Regions from separate parts of the Solibacillus sp. iso_87 genome, predicted to be linked through region 1. Evidence: riboswitches for the same ligand, from Rfam matches in the RefSeq annotation. Region 1 holds a riboswitch; the other holds the start of a gene.
The links. Region 1 has a riboswitch for preQ1 ahead of queF (preQ(1) synthase). Riboswitches for the same ligand answer to the same signal wherever they lie in the genome.

Region 1 (7,267 bases):
ATTTCAAAAATTGTGAATAAGTTTGTGGAAATTTCAGAAAAGAAAGAAGGTTTAAAAATGAAGACGTACAGCTGTGAAACCCATATAGATCATGCGTTAGATATGCACGTGGCAGAAACAGAAAATTTCCCGATGATGGATTTGTTATCGGAAGAGGAAAAGTTATCAACAACTTGTTCTTACTGTGAACAGTCCGCAACATATGTTGTATCAAGTAAATAACTTTACACAATATATAGTTTTTATTTGTGGATATGTGCATAACTTTTGTGGATAACTTGTTTGTAAATGGAACGTAAAGGTGGATAAGTTGTGAATATTACTATCATCTCGGTTGGTAAGTTGAAAGAAAAGTATTTAAAAATGGGTATTGAGGAATATGTGAAGCGATTAGGCGGCTATGCGAAAATCGATTTAGTAGAAGTACCGGATGAGAAAGCACCTGAGCAGTTAAGTGAAGCTGATATGGAAATCGTCAAACGTAAAGAAGGTGACCGTATCCTTGCGAAAATCAATGACGGTACATATGTCATCGCATTGGCACTTGACGGTAAAATGAAAACGAGTGAAGAAATGGCCGCAGATTTAGAGGCGCTAATGACTTACGGGAAAAGCAAAGTCGCGTTTGTTATAGGCGGATCATTAGGATTGCATGCGGATGTACTTAATCGCGCGGATGAAAAACTGTGCTTCGGAAAAATGACGCTGCCTCACCAGTTGATGAAACTAGTGCTAGTAGAGCAGATTTACCGCAGTTTCAGAATTATTAAGGGTGAACCGTATCATAAGTAAGTGCGGTTTTAATTGGAATTACATTTGAAATCTTCTGGATACTTATATATTATAATCTTATACAATAATACCCGAAGTAAAACGGGAGAGGTTCATAGCTAATACCCTCTATAAAAAACTATGGAAACATGACAATTCGCCATGTCCATATAGGACATGGCTTTTTATGTTTTATTCATATGTTTTAATAGAACGATTCATAGCAACCTCTCTTGGAAAGTGTCGGAAACATTTTACGAGGGAGTTTTTTTATATTTATATGTGGAGGGGATTTTAACGTATGCCAGGTTTTAGAATTGTCGATAAGCTACAAAAAATGGATGTAGATATAAAAAGAAGTCAATTAAAGTATCATGCAAAACGGGTGCTTGTGAGTAAAGAGTTTACGTTTGACGCTGCGCACCATTTACATAACTATGAGGGAAAGTGTAAAAATTTACATGGACATACGTATCGTGTAATTTTAGGCTTGAGCGGCTATACGGATGATCGAGGGTTGATGATTGATTTTGGGGATATTAAGGAAATTTGGAAGCAACAAATCGAAACGCACTTGGACCATCATTATATCAATGAAACGCTACCACCGATGAATACAACAGCTGAAAATATCGTTGTTTGGATTTATGAAAAGTTACATGAAGCTTTGCAAAAGGAGCAACGTTATGATGGCACACGTGTAGAGTTTGTTAAGCTATATGAAACGCCTACGAGCTATGCTGAAGCAAGAAGGGAATGGATGGAAGTTGAGTAAAGTCCCTGTAATTGAGATTTTCGGTCCTACAGTTCAAGGTGAGGGTATGGTAATAGGTCAGAAGACGATGTTTGTACGCACAGCTGGATGCGATTATGCCTGTTCTTGGTGTGATTCGTCATTTACATGGGATGGCAGCGGCAAGCATTTAATCAAGCAAATGACAGCGGAGGATATATGGGCGGAGTTAAAACGTATTGGTGGAAACAGGTTTTCGTTTGTCACCATTTCAGGAGGAAATCCAGCACTTCTGTATAACTTAGGTGCACTGACTGCGATTTTTAAAAAAAACAATATAAAAATTGGGGTAGAGACGCAAGGAAGTAAATGGCAGGATTGGCTATACGATATCGATGAATTGACAATTTCACCAAAGCCACCTAGCTCAGGCATGACAACAGATTTTTTGATGCTGTCCCATATTTTAGAGAAGTTGAAAATTCAAAATGGGAATCAGCACGTGTCGCTAAAAATCGTCGTGTTTAATCAAGAGGATTATGAGTATGCCAAAGAAGTACATCGACGATACCCAGACACCCCATTTTATTTACAAGTCGGAAATGATGACATTACCTCTTTAGACACTGGACAATTAGCAAACTATCTATTGGCAAAGTATGAAATGCTCATTGATCAAGTGATGATGGATGAACAATTAAACGATGTTAAAGTACTTCCACAGCTGCATACTCTCATATGGGGAAATAAAAGAGGCGTGTAATTCAGGGCAGTAAAATGATAGGGAATGTTAAGTAAGCTCAAATTATTTTAGAAATATTAATTTACATATGCCAATATATATAATAGAATGAAAAATAATGAAATACCTGAGTTGTTCAGGAGAGGTTCATAGCTGATACCCTCTATAAAAAACTATGGATACATGTATATTACGCCATGTCCATATCGGATGTGGCTTTTTTTATGCCTCTAATAGTTTGTTTATAGTCGTTACAGTTAGCCCTCCTTGGAATACTACGGTATTAACTTAAGGAGGTTTTTTTATGTCTGGTCGTCACCAAACAGAAGGATTAGAGGATTTAACGTTATTAGGGAATCAAAATGTGAGTTACACATTTGCATATGCACCAGAAGTATTAGAGTCTGTTGACAATTTACATGTAAACCGTGATTATTTTGTGAAATTTAATTGCCCAGAGTTTACAAGTCTTTGTCCGATTACGCAGCAACCGGATTTTGCAACGATGTATATTTCATATATTCCAGATAAGAAAATTGTGGAAAGTAAGTCGTTAAAATTATATTTATTTAGTTTCCGCAACCACGGTGATTTCCACGAAGATTGTGTAAATATTATTATGAATGATTTGATTAAACTTTTAGATCCTCGCTATATTGAAGTATGGGGCAAGTTTACGCCACGTGGAGGTATTTCAATCGATCCATGGTGTAACTACGGTCGTCCAGGTACGAAATATGAAGAAATAGCAAACTATCGTTTAATGAATCATGATTTATATCCTGAAAAAATTGATAATCGATAATTTTTTTATTCGGTAAATTTTGCATGCAAAGTGAGGGGAAAAATAATGAAGCATGAAAAAGCCGTTGTTGTATTTAGTGGCGGGCAAGATAGTACAACGTGTTTGTTTTGGGCTTTAAAAAACTTTAAAGAGGTAGAAGTAGTAACTTTTGATTATGGACAACGACATGCACTAGAAATTGAATGCGCTAAACATATTGCACAGGAATTGAACGTACGACATCATATTTTAAATATGTCGCTTTTGAATCAGTTAGCACCGAATGCTTTAACGCGTGACGATATCGAAATAAATGAAGGAGAGGAAGGTGAGCTCCCATCTACATTTGTACCGGGTCGTAATTTAGTTTTTTTATCATTCGCAGGGATTTTAGCAAGCCAAATTGGCGCTAAGCATATTGTGACAGGTGTATGTGAAACCGATTTTAGTGGCTATCCAGATTGTCGCGATGCCTTTGTAAAATCATTAAATGTCACATTAAATTTATCAATGGATACATCATTTGTTATACATACGCCACTCATGTGGATCAATAAAGCAGAGACATGGGCTTTAGCGGATCAGCTAGGTGCGTTTGATTTTGTACGTCAAAAAACATTGACATGTTATAACGGAATAATAGCGGATGGATGCGGTGAGTGCCCGGCATGTAAACTTCGTCTGCAAGGAATGGAAGCTTATGCACAATCGTTAAGATAGGAGGATTTTATGAGTAGAGTTTTACTTTATTTAATATCAATTGTTACGGCAAATGTCGTAACAGCGAGATTTATGCCACTTGAATTTGGAATGTTTATTATACCGATGGGCTCATTCTTTATTGGTGCGACATTTATTTTCCGCGACATAGTTCAAAATAAATACGGCCGCAAAAAGACATATGCCTTTATCTTCTTAGCGTTAGTATTATCAGCAGTGGTGTCCTATTTATTGGGAGACACATTGGTCATCGTTGCAGCTTCAGCCTTGTCATTTTTAGTAGCAGAAACGACAGATACAGAAATTTATACACGTTTAAAATTACCGATGGCGTGGCGCGTATTTTATAGTGGAATTGTAGGAGGCTTGCTAGATTCGGTTATTTTTGTAGTTGTAGGATTAAGTCCAATTGGTGCAGGCTTTATACCTTGGGTAGCCGTCCCTGCAGCTATAGTTGGTCAAGTATTTGTAAAAATAGTCATGCAAATGATTGGCGCGGCTTTATTAGCGCAAGGTTTAGTGTATAAAGAAAGGCGTCTATCTAAAATGTCCACCTAATTAAGTAATAATATGTTAAAGCATTTTTTACCGCACTTAAATTAGTTAAGGTGAACCGTACCATAAGTAAGTGCGGTTTATAAATTTTGTGAAAGAAGCATATTCGCATCAAGTGAATATGCTTCTTTTTATACTTATGAAATTTGGTTTTCATTAATTGGAAGTGGTTTCCCGGTAGGTGCTACTGCAGATCCATTGTATATTTTTATTTATGCTTCTCGTAAGATAGGAAGGGTGCAGCAGCGGAACGAGCCGCCGGATTTAATAATTTCTGTAATATCCACTTCAATTACCTGAAAGCCCCGTTCACGAAGCTGTTTGTTGACATTAACATTAACTGGAAGACTTAATATCCGCTTATTGCCAATACTCAATACATTTGTACCTAATTGAAATTGCTCTTCTTCAGAAACTTCAATTAAATCATAACGTGCAGCAAAAAAATCAATTTCTTTTTGTGTTAAAGCATTTGAATAAATAAGTGCTACTTCAGGGGAAACGATATTAAATATACAATCTAAATGCAAGTATTTTTCTTTAAATGGAATAGGAATGACCTTAAAATTATTTAAAAGACGCTGTAATTGTTCAACAGCTTTTTCGTCCGTCCGATTACTGAGGCCCACGTAAATAGTATTCTGATCAATTACAACATCCCCGCCTTCAATTCGTTCCTCGATTAAATTATAATAGGAGATTTCTTCATCCTCCAGCCACTGCTTTAAAATGTTTTCCTCTCCTGAACGAATTTCTGTTGCCATTTTAGCAACAAAAATTGTTTGTCCTAGTGTAAAACCAACATCCCTTGTAAAGACCTGTTCAGGATATTTTTTATGATAAGGTAATAAAATAACATCGACGTTATTTTCCTGTAGAATTCTAACAAATTCAGCATGCTGCTCGAGTGCGCGTTCAATATGGATGCCTTCCTTCTTAAAATGCTCCTGTGTTTCATTAATTACCTCACGAATCGTCATATATTGAGGCTGACAAAGAATTACTCTTTTTAAAACATCGTATTCACTCATGCAAAAAGTCTTGAGATTTATGTTTGGGCGTTCTGTCACTTTTAGGCACTCCTATCATCGCTTTTTCAACTAGTTTTTCCGAAACGGTCATTATTATTACAAACGGACATACTGAAATTAAAGTCAATAGCATTTCTATTAATATATTTATAGTCACATATTCCTAAATGAACATGATATTCTTAATAGGGTTGAATGGGATAACTTACAAATAAATTGTAAATGGTGGCTTTAATAAAATGGAAACTAGAAATACATATATATATAATTCGCATCAAAGATGTCTTAATAGAAATATGGATCCTTATGAACTGCCGATTTCTGGAGAGAAATTGCCAAAAAGTGAGTTGGCACAAAGGAAGAAGATTCTTGATGATACCATTACCGTGGCAAGAAAATTTATGACGAAGTTAATAGCTGAACTAGATGGGACAGCTGTTTTAATCGTTATCACTGATCATGAAGGATACATTATAGAATTGTACGGAGATGAAATGATTAAGTGGCAAATTGAGTCGTTAGGGTTAACTCCGGGAATTAGATTAATAGAAGAAGAGGTCGGAACGAATTCCATTGAAATGGCATTAAAAATGGGGGAATCTGTGCAGCTCATTGGATTAGACCATTTCTTCCATAGTTTACATGAGAGTGCTTGTTTCTCTGTACCTTTTAATTCTTCAGGTAAGATAGGCGGGACTATATCAGTAATGATGGCCGCTCATCATGCAAGTTCTTTCCATTCAGGATTACTCAAATCTGCTGTAGATTCTATAGAACGTGAGGTTAAAGTAAAGCAGCAGAATAAGAAATTATTAGTCTTAAATCAAGTGTTAATGGAAAACAGTCGAAACGGGGTCATTATGGCCGATGATGACGGAAAAATAGTTGAAATAAATCCTTTTGCTGAGAATGTATTATCATGCAGTAAAGAAGAAATATGCAATCGCCCAATTACAGAAATAGCAGTAATCGGGGGGTACATGGAAAATGTTTTGAGAGATAGTGAAAAGTACGAAGATATTGAAGTATCTATATCCAATAAAACATATTTATTTGACACATTTCCAATTTATAATGAATCTAACCAAATAAATGGAGTATTTGGCCAGTTTAGAGATATTACAGAACGACTCGCATTAGAAAGACAAGTTATGCTAAGTGAGAAATTGTCAGCAATAGGAAAGATAAGTGCCGGACTTGCTCATGAGATTAGAAATCCTCTTACTTCAATCATTGGTTTATTAGAAGTCTTTAAGGAAAATCTAAAAACAGATAATGACAAGCAAAGAGAATATTTTAGAATTATCTTCAGTGAATTAGAAAGAATAAAAAATCTTATTCAGCAATTTGTGATGATGGCTAAACCGGATGAAAAAGAAGTCTCTAAATCCAGAGTAAGTATACATGAACTTATGGAAGATATTTTGACGTTAATGGAAAATGATTTTAGAAACAAAAATATAAAGGTTCTTTATCAGGCTTCTTTTAAGGATAAGATTAATATAGATAAAGATAAAATCAAGCAGGTATTTCTAAACATCCTACAAAATTCCTTTGATGCCATTGATTTTGACGGTAATATATCAATTTCTATCGATCAAAGTCATTCTGATAATGAAGTTGAAATTACCATCAGAGATGATGGGTCTGGAATGGATATAGATACGTTGGAAAAACTGTCTACTCCGTTTCACTCAACGAAAAAAGATGGGTTGGGACTGGGATTATCGATGAGTTACCATATTATAGAGTTGCATAGAGGAAGAATAAATGTAAAAAGTGAGAAGGGAAAAGGGACAATATTTACAATTTGGTTGCCGCAATCTTAAATAGATGCGGTTTTTGTAACTTTGTTTCATTGCGAATCTTTCTAAATATTACCCTTCAAAGTGTATGGTATTTTCGAATCTGTAAACATTGGATGTTTTAAT
Region 2 (7,267 bases), 600 kb from region 1:
ATCAATTTGAAGAAAATCTTGTCTGAATAAATGCTAGATTTCTCTATTAAATCGCTTTCATTATGGCGTATTGATGAATTTTCATAATTTACAGAATTTTTACACCATTACGACATAAATTTATGATAGAATAATATAATCTTTAATCAGATGACGGAGGTTACATGGAAATGGGAGTTACTCAACCGAATACGATTGCAGTAGAAAACGTATTAATCGCACATCATTTTTTAAAAGACGTTGTTGTACATACACCCCTGCAATTAAACGAATATTTATCAGAAAAGTATGGTGCAAAAATTTACTTTAAGCGTGAAGATTTGCAGCATGTTCGCTCATTTAAATTACGTGGTGCCTATTATAAAATTAAAAAAATCGAAACTGAGGCTCGTGCTTCAGGTGTCGTCTGTGCAAGTGCTGGCAACCATGCACAAGGTGTTGCCTATGCGTGCGCAAAGTTGGAAATTAAAGCGACAATCTTTATGCCGAAAACAACACCGAAACAAAAGATTGATCAAGTACGGATGTTTGGCAGAAGCTTTGTTGAAATTGTGCTGGCAGGAGATACTTTTGATGACTCTGCGGAAAGCGCACTTGCCTATTGTGAACAGGAGAACCGCATTTTTATTCATCCATTCGATGATCCAGACGTAATGGCTGGCCAAGGTACAGTAGCGGTCGAAATTATGAATGACATCGAAGAACCGATCGATTATGTATTTGGCAGTATCGGTGGTGGCGGCTTAATGTCAGGTGTCTCTTCATACATTAAAAACTTATCTCCTTCGAGTAAAGTTATCGGTGTTGAGCCAGCCGGTGCAGCTAGCATGAAATCTGCTTTCCAAAACGGAGCAGTGGTTTCACTAGATACGATCGATAAATTCGTTGATGGGGCTGCTGTTAAATGTGTTGGACATGATACATATGAAGTGTGCCGTCACTATTTGGATGATATTATCGCCGTTCCGGAAGGCAAAGTATGTACGACTATTTTAGATCTTTATAATAAGCATGCAATTATTGCGGAGCCTGCTGGAGCATTGTCAGTTGCAGCACTCGACTTTTACGCAGAGCAAATTCGCGGAAAATCGGTTGTCATCATTATTTCTGGTGGAAATAACGATATCGGACGCATGCAGGAAATAAAAGAGCGCTCGCTAATTTATGAAGGACTGCTACACTACTTTATTGTAAGTTTCCCTCAGCGTTCAGGAGCATTACGCCAATTTTTAACGGAAGTGCTTGGGCCGAACGATGATATTACAACATTTGAGTATACGAAGAAGAACAATAAAGAAAGTGGTCCAGCATTGGTCGGCATTGAGCTTGCACACCGCGAAGACCATGCAGGATTAATTGAACGTATGCGTGCAAACGGTTTTGAGTATAAAGAAGTAAATAACGACAGTACGCTGTTTGCGTTACTTGTGTAAATAGTATTGTTAAAAAATTTAAAGACTCAATTTTCTCCAAGAGAAAATTGAGTCTTTTGCTTCTAAAAATTGATTTCTGTTACGGGGACGCTTTCCGGGAGCGTGAGGCCAACACGATGTTGGTCACAAAAGCGTTGCCACAGGACGTGGCGTTTTTAGCTTTTGTTCCTAGTCTCAGGCGTCACGCTTATCCCCCAGGAAGCTTGCTTGTGACTGTCGCTTACGCTTTCGTCACAGAGAAAATCTTGTAGCGAAAGGCGTAATCGTCAGCTACACTCGCCCCTTCACTCCAATCAATTAATCAAGTTTTAATTCAAGCTATTGTTTACTCATTAAAAGAAGCCCGATATCTGTCCGGAACTTTCATTTATCCTAATAATGCGCGGTCTGAATTCATTTTTTCGCCGCGAATTTGTTCAAATTCGTGCATTAAATCCGGAATCGTCAAGTCCTGTTTACGGTCTTCACCGACTTCCAGAATGATTTGCCCTTTATCCATCATAATGAGGCGATTCCCTAAATCGAGGGCCTGCTGCATATTATGCGTAACCATCAGTGTCGTCAGTCGGCTTTCCTCGACAAGCTCTTTTGTCAGCTTTGTAATAAGTTCAGCGCGTGATGGATCCAGTGCAGCTGTATGTTCATCAAGCAGTAAAATCGAAGGCTTTGTAAATGTCGCCATTAATAAACTTAATGCCTGACGTTCCCCGCCTGATAGTAATCCGACTTTAGCCGATAAACGGTTTTCCAAATTCAAATGGAGTTTTTCCAATGACGTTTTGAAAAACTCACGACGCTTTTTATCGACTCCGAATCGTAATGAACGCTTCGTGTTACGTGAATAGGCAATCGCCAAGTTTTCTTCAATTGTCATCGTTGGTGCTGTTCCTGCCATCGGATCTTGGAATACGCGACCGATATGGACAGCACGCTTATATTCTGGCAAGCGGGTTAAATCATTGCCGTTAATTTCGACAGAGCCGAAATCTGGTGTTAATGCTCCTGAAATCATATTCATCATTGTCGATTTTCCGGCACCGTTACTGCCGATAATTGTAACGAAATCACCTGGTGCCAAATGCAAGTTAATATTGTCCAGTGCAATTTTCTCATCGGGTGTTCCTTCATTAAATACTTTATTAATGCCATCTAATTTAAGCAAGGCTCTTCCCTCCCTGCTCCATATCTATTTTTGCCTGCTGTAATGCGAGACGTTCTTCCAAACGTTTTGCTTTTCTCTTTTTCTCTTTATATTTCCCTACGATTTGCGGGATTACTAGCGCTAAAATAACGATAACCGCCGTAATTAGTTTCATATCACCTGAGTCAAGCCATTTTACACGTAACGCCAATGCGTAAATCATTCGGTAAATTATTGCCCCGGCAATAACTGCAAATGTGACACGAACAATCGACTTTGTTCCGAAAATTGCTTCACCGATAATTACAGATGCTAAACCGACAACAATCATACCAATACCTAATCCGACATCGGCAAACTTTGTATACTGGGCAATTAATGCACCCGATAATGCCACCATACCGTTTGAAATTCCCAGTCCTAAAATGACTAGTGAATCGGTATTTGCCGAAAAGCTGCGGATCATTCGTTTATTGTCACCTGTTGCACGGATTGCAAGACCGATTTCTGTTTTTAAGAACCAGTCTACTACTAGTTTAATAATCGTCGTAACAACAACCATTAAAATTAAAATTCCCCAAGTTGCTGGAACAGAAGCTAACCCCATTGATTTCAATAGGTTCGTAATTGCTGAGTCAATGCCTAAATTCGACCAGAAAGAACCGAACGTCGAAAAAACTGTTTCTGAATTTAATAGTGGAATATTTGGTCGTGTTACACCGGTATCTGAGCTTAATCCCATAATTCGAAGATTAATCGAATAGAGGGCGATCATCATTAAAATCCCTGCAAGCAGAGGATTGATTTTCCCTTTAGTGTGTAAAATCCCAGTCATACATCCAGCAATAAATCCAGCAACTGTTGCGACCAATGTGGCAAGGATCGGGTTATAGCCAAGCACGATCATCATTGCTGCTGTACCTGCCCCCGTTACAAAGCTTCCATCAACCGTTAAATCCGGAAAATCCAGCACACGGAATGTTAAATAAACCCCAAGTGCCATAATTGCATAGATGATCCCTTGCTCCACTGACCCAAACATAGCTGTAAACATCTCGAATCATCTCCTGACTTTTTTAAAAGTTTTAAGCAAGTCAGCCTAAACATTTTATACCTGTTTAGGCTGACTTGCTTTTGGTATAAAAATGAACTATTGCACTTCTGCTTCCCATTCAGGCTTAATTTCCAAGCCTAAGTTTTCTGCAGCAGCTTTATTGATTACTAGTTTTAAGTTAGCCGGGTACGCTGCTGGAACTTCTGAAGGTGTTTTGCCTTCTAATAAAATTTGTGCTGCCATTTGTCCCGCTTCATAGCCGATATCGTAGTATTCGAAACCGTATGCTGCTAAACCGCCGCGCTCTACTGAATCAAGCTCACCAACAATAAGCGGTAATTTGTTTGCATCTGCTACCTCGATTACGGATTCAAGTGCCGATACGACCGTATTATCTGTAATAATATAAAATGCATCTACTTTTCCTACTAGTGACTCTGCTGCCTGGCGTACTTCAGATGAAGCAGATACCGCTGCTTCCACAATCGTTACGCCTTCTTTTGCTGCAATTTCTTTTACTGCCGCAATTTGTGCAACTGAGTTTTGCTCACCAGCGTTATATACCATCCCTACATTTTTTGCCCCTAATTCCTTTAGGAAGGCTACTGTTTTCGGCATTGTTTCCGGATGTAAATCAATCGTACCTGTTACGTTAGCACCAGGTGTTGCCATTGACTCGATCAATTCCGCACCTACTGCATCCGTTACCGATGTAAAGATAACCGGAATATCAGAAGTCGCGCTTTTTGCCGCCTGTGCTGAAGGTGTTGAGTTAGCAAAAATCAGATCTACATTATCCCCGACTAACTGCTGGGCGATTGTCATGTTCGCACTGTTATCGTTGTTTGCAGATTTGTCTACGTATTCTGCTTTAATACCTGCATCTTCAATTGCTTTTTTAAATCCTTCTTTTGCTGCATCTAATGATGGATGCTCAACAATTTGTGTTGTTCCGATTTTAAAAGTCTTATCGCTATCAGCTTTAGCTGTATCTACAGCCTCGCCATTTGACGTCTCGTTCGAAGATGTCTCGCTCTCTTCCCCGCCACAAGCAGCTAATAATAAAAGAAGCCCGAATAGTAAAAAGGACAGCTTCATTAAATTTTTTCTCATCTTATTTCCCCCTAGTTAACTTTATCGATTTAAAGCGCCGAACTTCATTTGGATGAAGTATTGAAATAATATTACCGCGTCATATTTATATAGTCAATAACATTTAGAATGTTCTGAATTTATTCTAGGTAATGAGCCTTATTTTGGAATTTAGTTAATACACTTTAAACCGCTAAGCAACGCGGTTTGTTGAACTTTTTACACTTAGTAATTTTTTTGAGGTTTTATTGAAAAAAAAGTCCTATAAATCTTTACATTTATTTTTAATATTGCTATGATTGCAGTTGCTTTGCGTGGTTCGTAACCATCCCACGTTAAAAAACTAGGAGGAATTTTATATGAAGGTAAAGTTTATTGCAGCGAGTGCCATTATTGCAGCATTATATATTGCTGTCACAATGCTTGTTGCGCCAATTAGCTTTGGGCAAGTACAGTTCCGTATTGCCGAAATCTTTAACCATTTAGTCGCATTTAATCCGCGCTATATGTTAGGTGTTGTTTTAGGTGTATTTATTTCCAATTTCCTGATGTCTTCGATCGGTCCAATCGATTTAGTATTTGGTGTCGGACATACGATTATTACACTGGGAATTTTCATATTCATTTGTAAGTTTGTGAAAAATATTTGGGCTCGTCTGATCATTAATACAACGCTATTTACGTTTACAATGTTTATCATTGCAGCACAGTTGAATATCGTGCTTGGCTTCCCATTCTGGGAAACTTGGCTGTTTGTAGCATTTGGCGAATTTGTTGTATTGGCGGTTGGAGCACCGATTATGTACACTTTAAATAAACGATTGGATTTCAAAAAATTAATCTAATATCGATTTTTTCACCAGCTGACTTTTTTATGTCAGCTGGTTTTTTATTTAGTGAAAACATTTTAGAATTGTTTGACATTTCATTTTACAGTGTTAGAATAAAGCATAATTCAAATGTTATTTACGGTAGCAGGTTGCGGGAGCGTGACCACCGTTTTCGTTTAGTTGAGCTTAGTTGAGTAAATTGTTGAATAAGAAGAGTAGCATTTATCGTTTTGTCCAGAGAGCGTATGGCTGGTGAAAATACGCCAAAAGGTAAATGTGAATGGGCCTTATGAAAGCTGCTGGCGCTAGTCGGCGGACGGTATCCTGCCGTTATCAGGTTTAAGTGGAAGCAAGGTTTTTTTGGTTTGCTTCAAACGAGGTGGCAACGCGGTGCAGATCGTCCTCAGCAAAAGTTAATTCTTTTGCTGAGGACGTTTTTTTTTATTCAGCAAAGCTTTAAATTAATTACAAGATTGCTAAATAATCTGAATCGTAAAGGCGTAGTTTATTTCAAAAAAGGAGTGTTTCAAATGGTAGTTCAGCAACATTTTCGCACATCAATGAAAAAAGTAAATGGGGATTTACTGACACCGATTTCTATTTTCCAGCGACTGCAAGGTGAACGGAAGTTTTTATTGGAAAGTTCCTCTAAATATGATGGCAATGGACGCTATTCGTTCATCGGTGTTAACCCGCGGAAAACGTATATCGGGACAGATGATCAGCTTTTAGATCATGCCCATCATTCCAATAAAGCCTACACATATGAAGGCGAGCTGATCCAACTATTAAAGCAAGTGATGCCGCGTATTTCATCACATACAGAATATCCGTTTACAGGTGGCGGAATTGGATATATTCACGCATTGCAAAAGCCATTACCTGAACTGCAGTTTCATGTTTACGATACACTCGTTATTTTTGATCATTTAACAGATGAAATCGCTGTTTTCCATACAAATATTGAAGCAGAACAAGTAGAACCAAACATTGATCAATTGATTGAACAGCTGTTTACAACACCAACACCTGAACAGTTTTCCTATACATTACAACATGTCGAAAAAGAGGAAAATGGACGTTATCGCGCACAATTTACTGGAGAGGCCCTTTCCCTTTATCGAAAAATGCGCGTCGAACACACTGCACCATATATGTACTATGTTGAATTTGATGATTGCACAGTAATCGGCACATCAAAATCAAACTACATGCAAGTAAGGAACGGGAATATTTCCGTTACGAATGACGCACCGTCAATCGAACTCTATAGTACAGAAAATTCGGTGCAGCATCTTGCAAATGTTACAACAAGTACATTAAGCCCTCCCCTTCATGCCATCGATGTCGTGAAAGGGCTATTACCTGCACAAGGCTTGATCGGCTATATCGGCTTTAATGGTCAGGTCGATTTCACGACACCTGAACAAACGATAATAATTCAAGGAAATGTCGCACAGCTTCACTCGGAAGCAGAGGAAGAAGCGCCATTCCACTCTTTACTGAAAGGATGATGAACATGTCTTTACTTCCATACATTGAACAGATTGAGCGAAAAGAGCACTTAGTTTTTGAGGAAATGCAGCAGGCGGCACAGCTTATTTTTAATGAGCAAACACCGAAAGAACAGATCGCCTCATTTTTAACGGCGATGAGCGCAAAAGGAGAAACAGCACATGAAGTTGCTGGTTTAGCTTCTGTTATGAAATCACATGCA

Region 2: it holds a riboswitch for preQ1, as region 1 does, so the genes downstream of both, AC0VXV_RS02825 (QueT transporter family protein) here and queF (preQ(1) synthase) in region 1, are expected to answer to the same signal.

What each region holds. Positions count from the first base shown of each region.
Region 1 covers NZ_CM149656.1:3,902,650-3,909,916, reverse strand. The annotation lists gene AC0VXV_RS20005 (CxxH/CxxC protein) at 58-222, shown strand; gene rlmH (23S rRNA (pseudouridine(1915)-N(3))-methyltransferase RlmH) at 313-792, shown strand; PreQ1 riboswitch class I at 874-920, shown strand; gene queD (6-carboxytetrahydropterin synthase QueD) at 1,073-1,546, shown strand; gene queE (7-carboxy-7-deazaguanine synthase QueE) at 1,539-2,267, shown strand; PreQ1 riboswitch class I at 2,383-2,429, shown strand; gene queF (preQ(1) synthase) at 2,551-3,051, shown strand; gene queC (7-cyano-7-deazaguanine synthase QueC) at 3,094-3,750, shown strand; gene AC0VXV_RS19975 (VUT family protein) at 3,760-4,308, shown strand; gene AC0VXV_RS19970 (dimethylarginine dimethylaminohydrolase family protein) at 4,518-5,336, opposite strand; gene AC0VXV_RS19965 (ATP-binding protein) at 5,576-7,165, shown strand.
Region 2 covers NZ_CM149656.1:551,717-558,983, reverse strand. The annotation lists gene ilvA (threonine ammonia-lyase IlvA) at 165-1,433, shown strand; gene AC0VXV_RS02840 (ABC transporter ATP-binding protein) at 1,801-2,595, opposite strand; gene AC0VXV_RS02835 (ABC transporter permease) at 2,588-3,628, opposite strand; gene AC0VXV_RS02830 (ABC transporter substrate-binding protein) at 3,725-4,741, opposite strand; PreQ1 riboswitch class I at 5,029-5,073, shown strand; gene AC0VXV_RS02825 (QueT transporter family protein) at 5,080-5,565, shown strand; T-box leader at 5,744-5,958, shown strand; gene AC0VXV_RS02820 (metal ABC transporter ATP-binding protein) at 6,081-7,064, shown strand; gene trpD (anthranilate phosphoribosyltransferase) at 7,070-7,267, shown strand, end outside.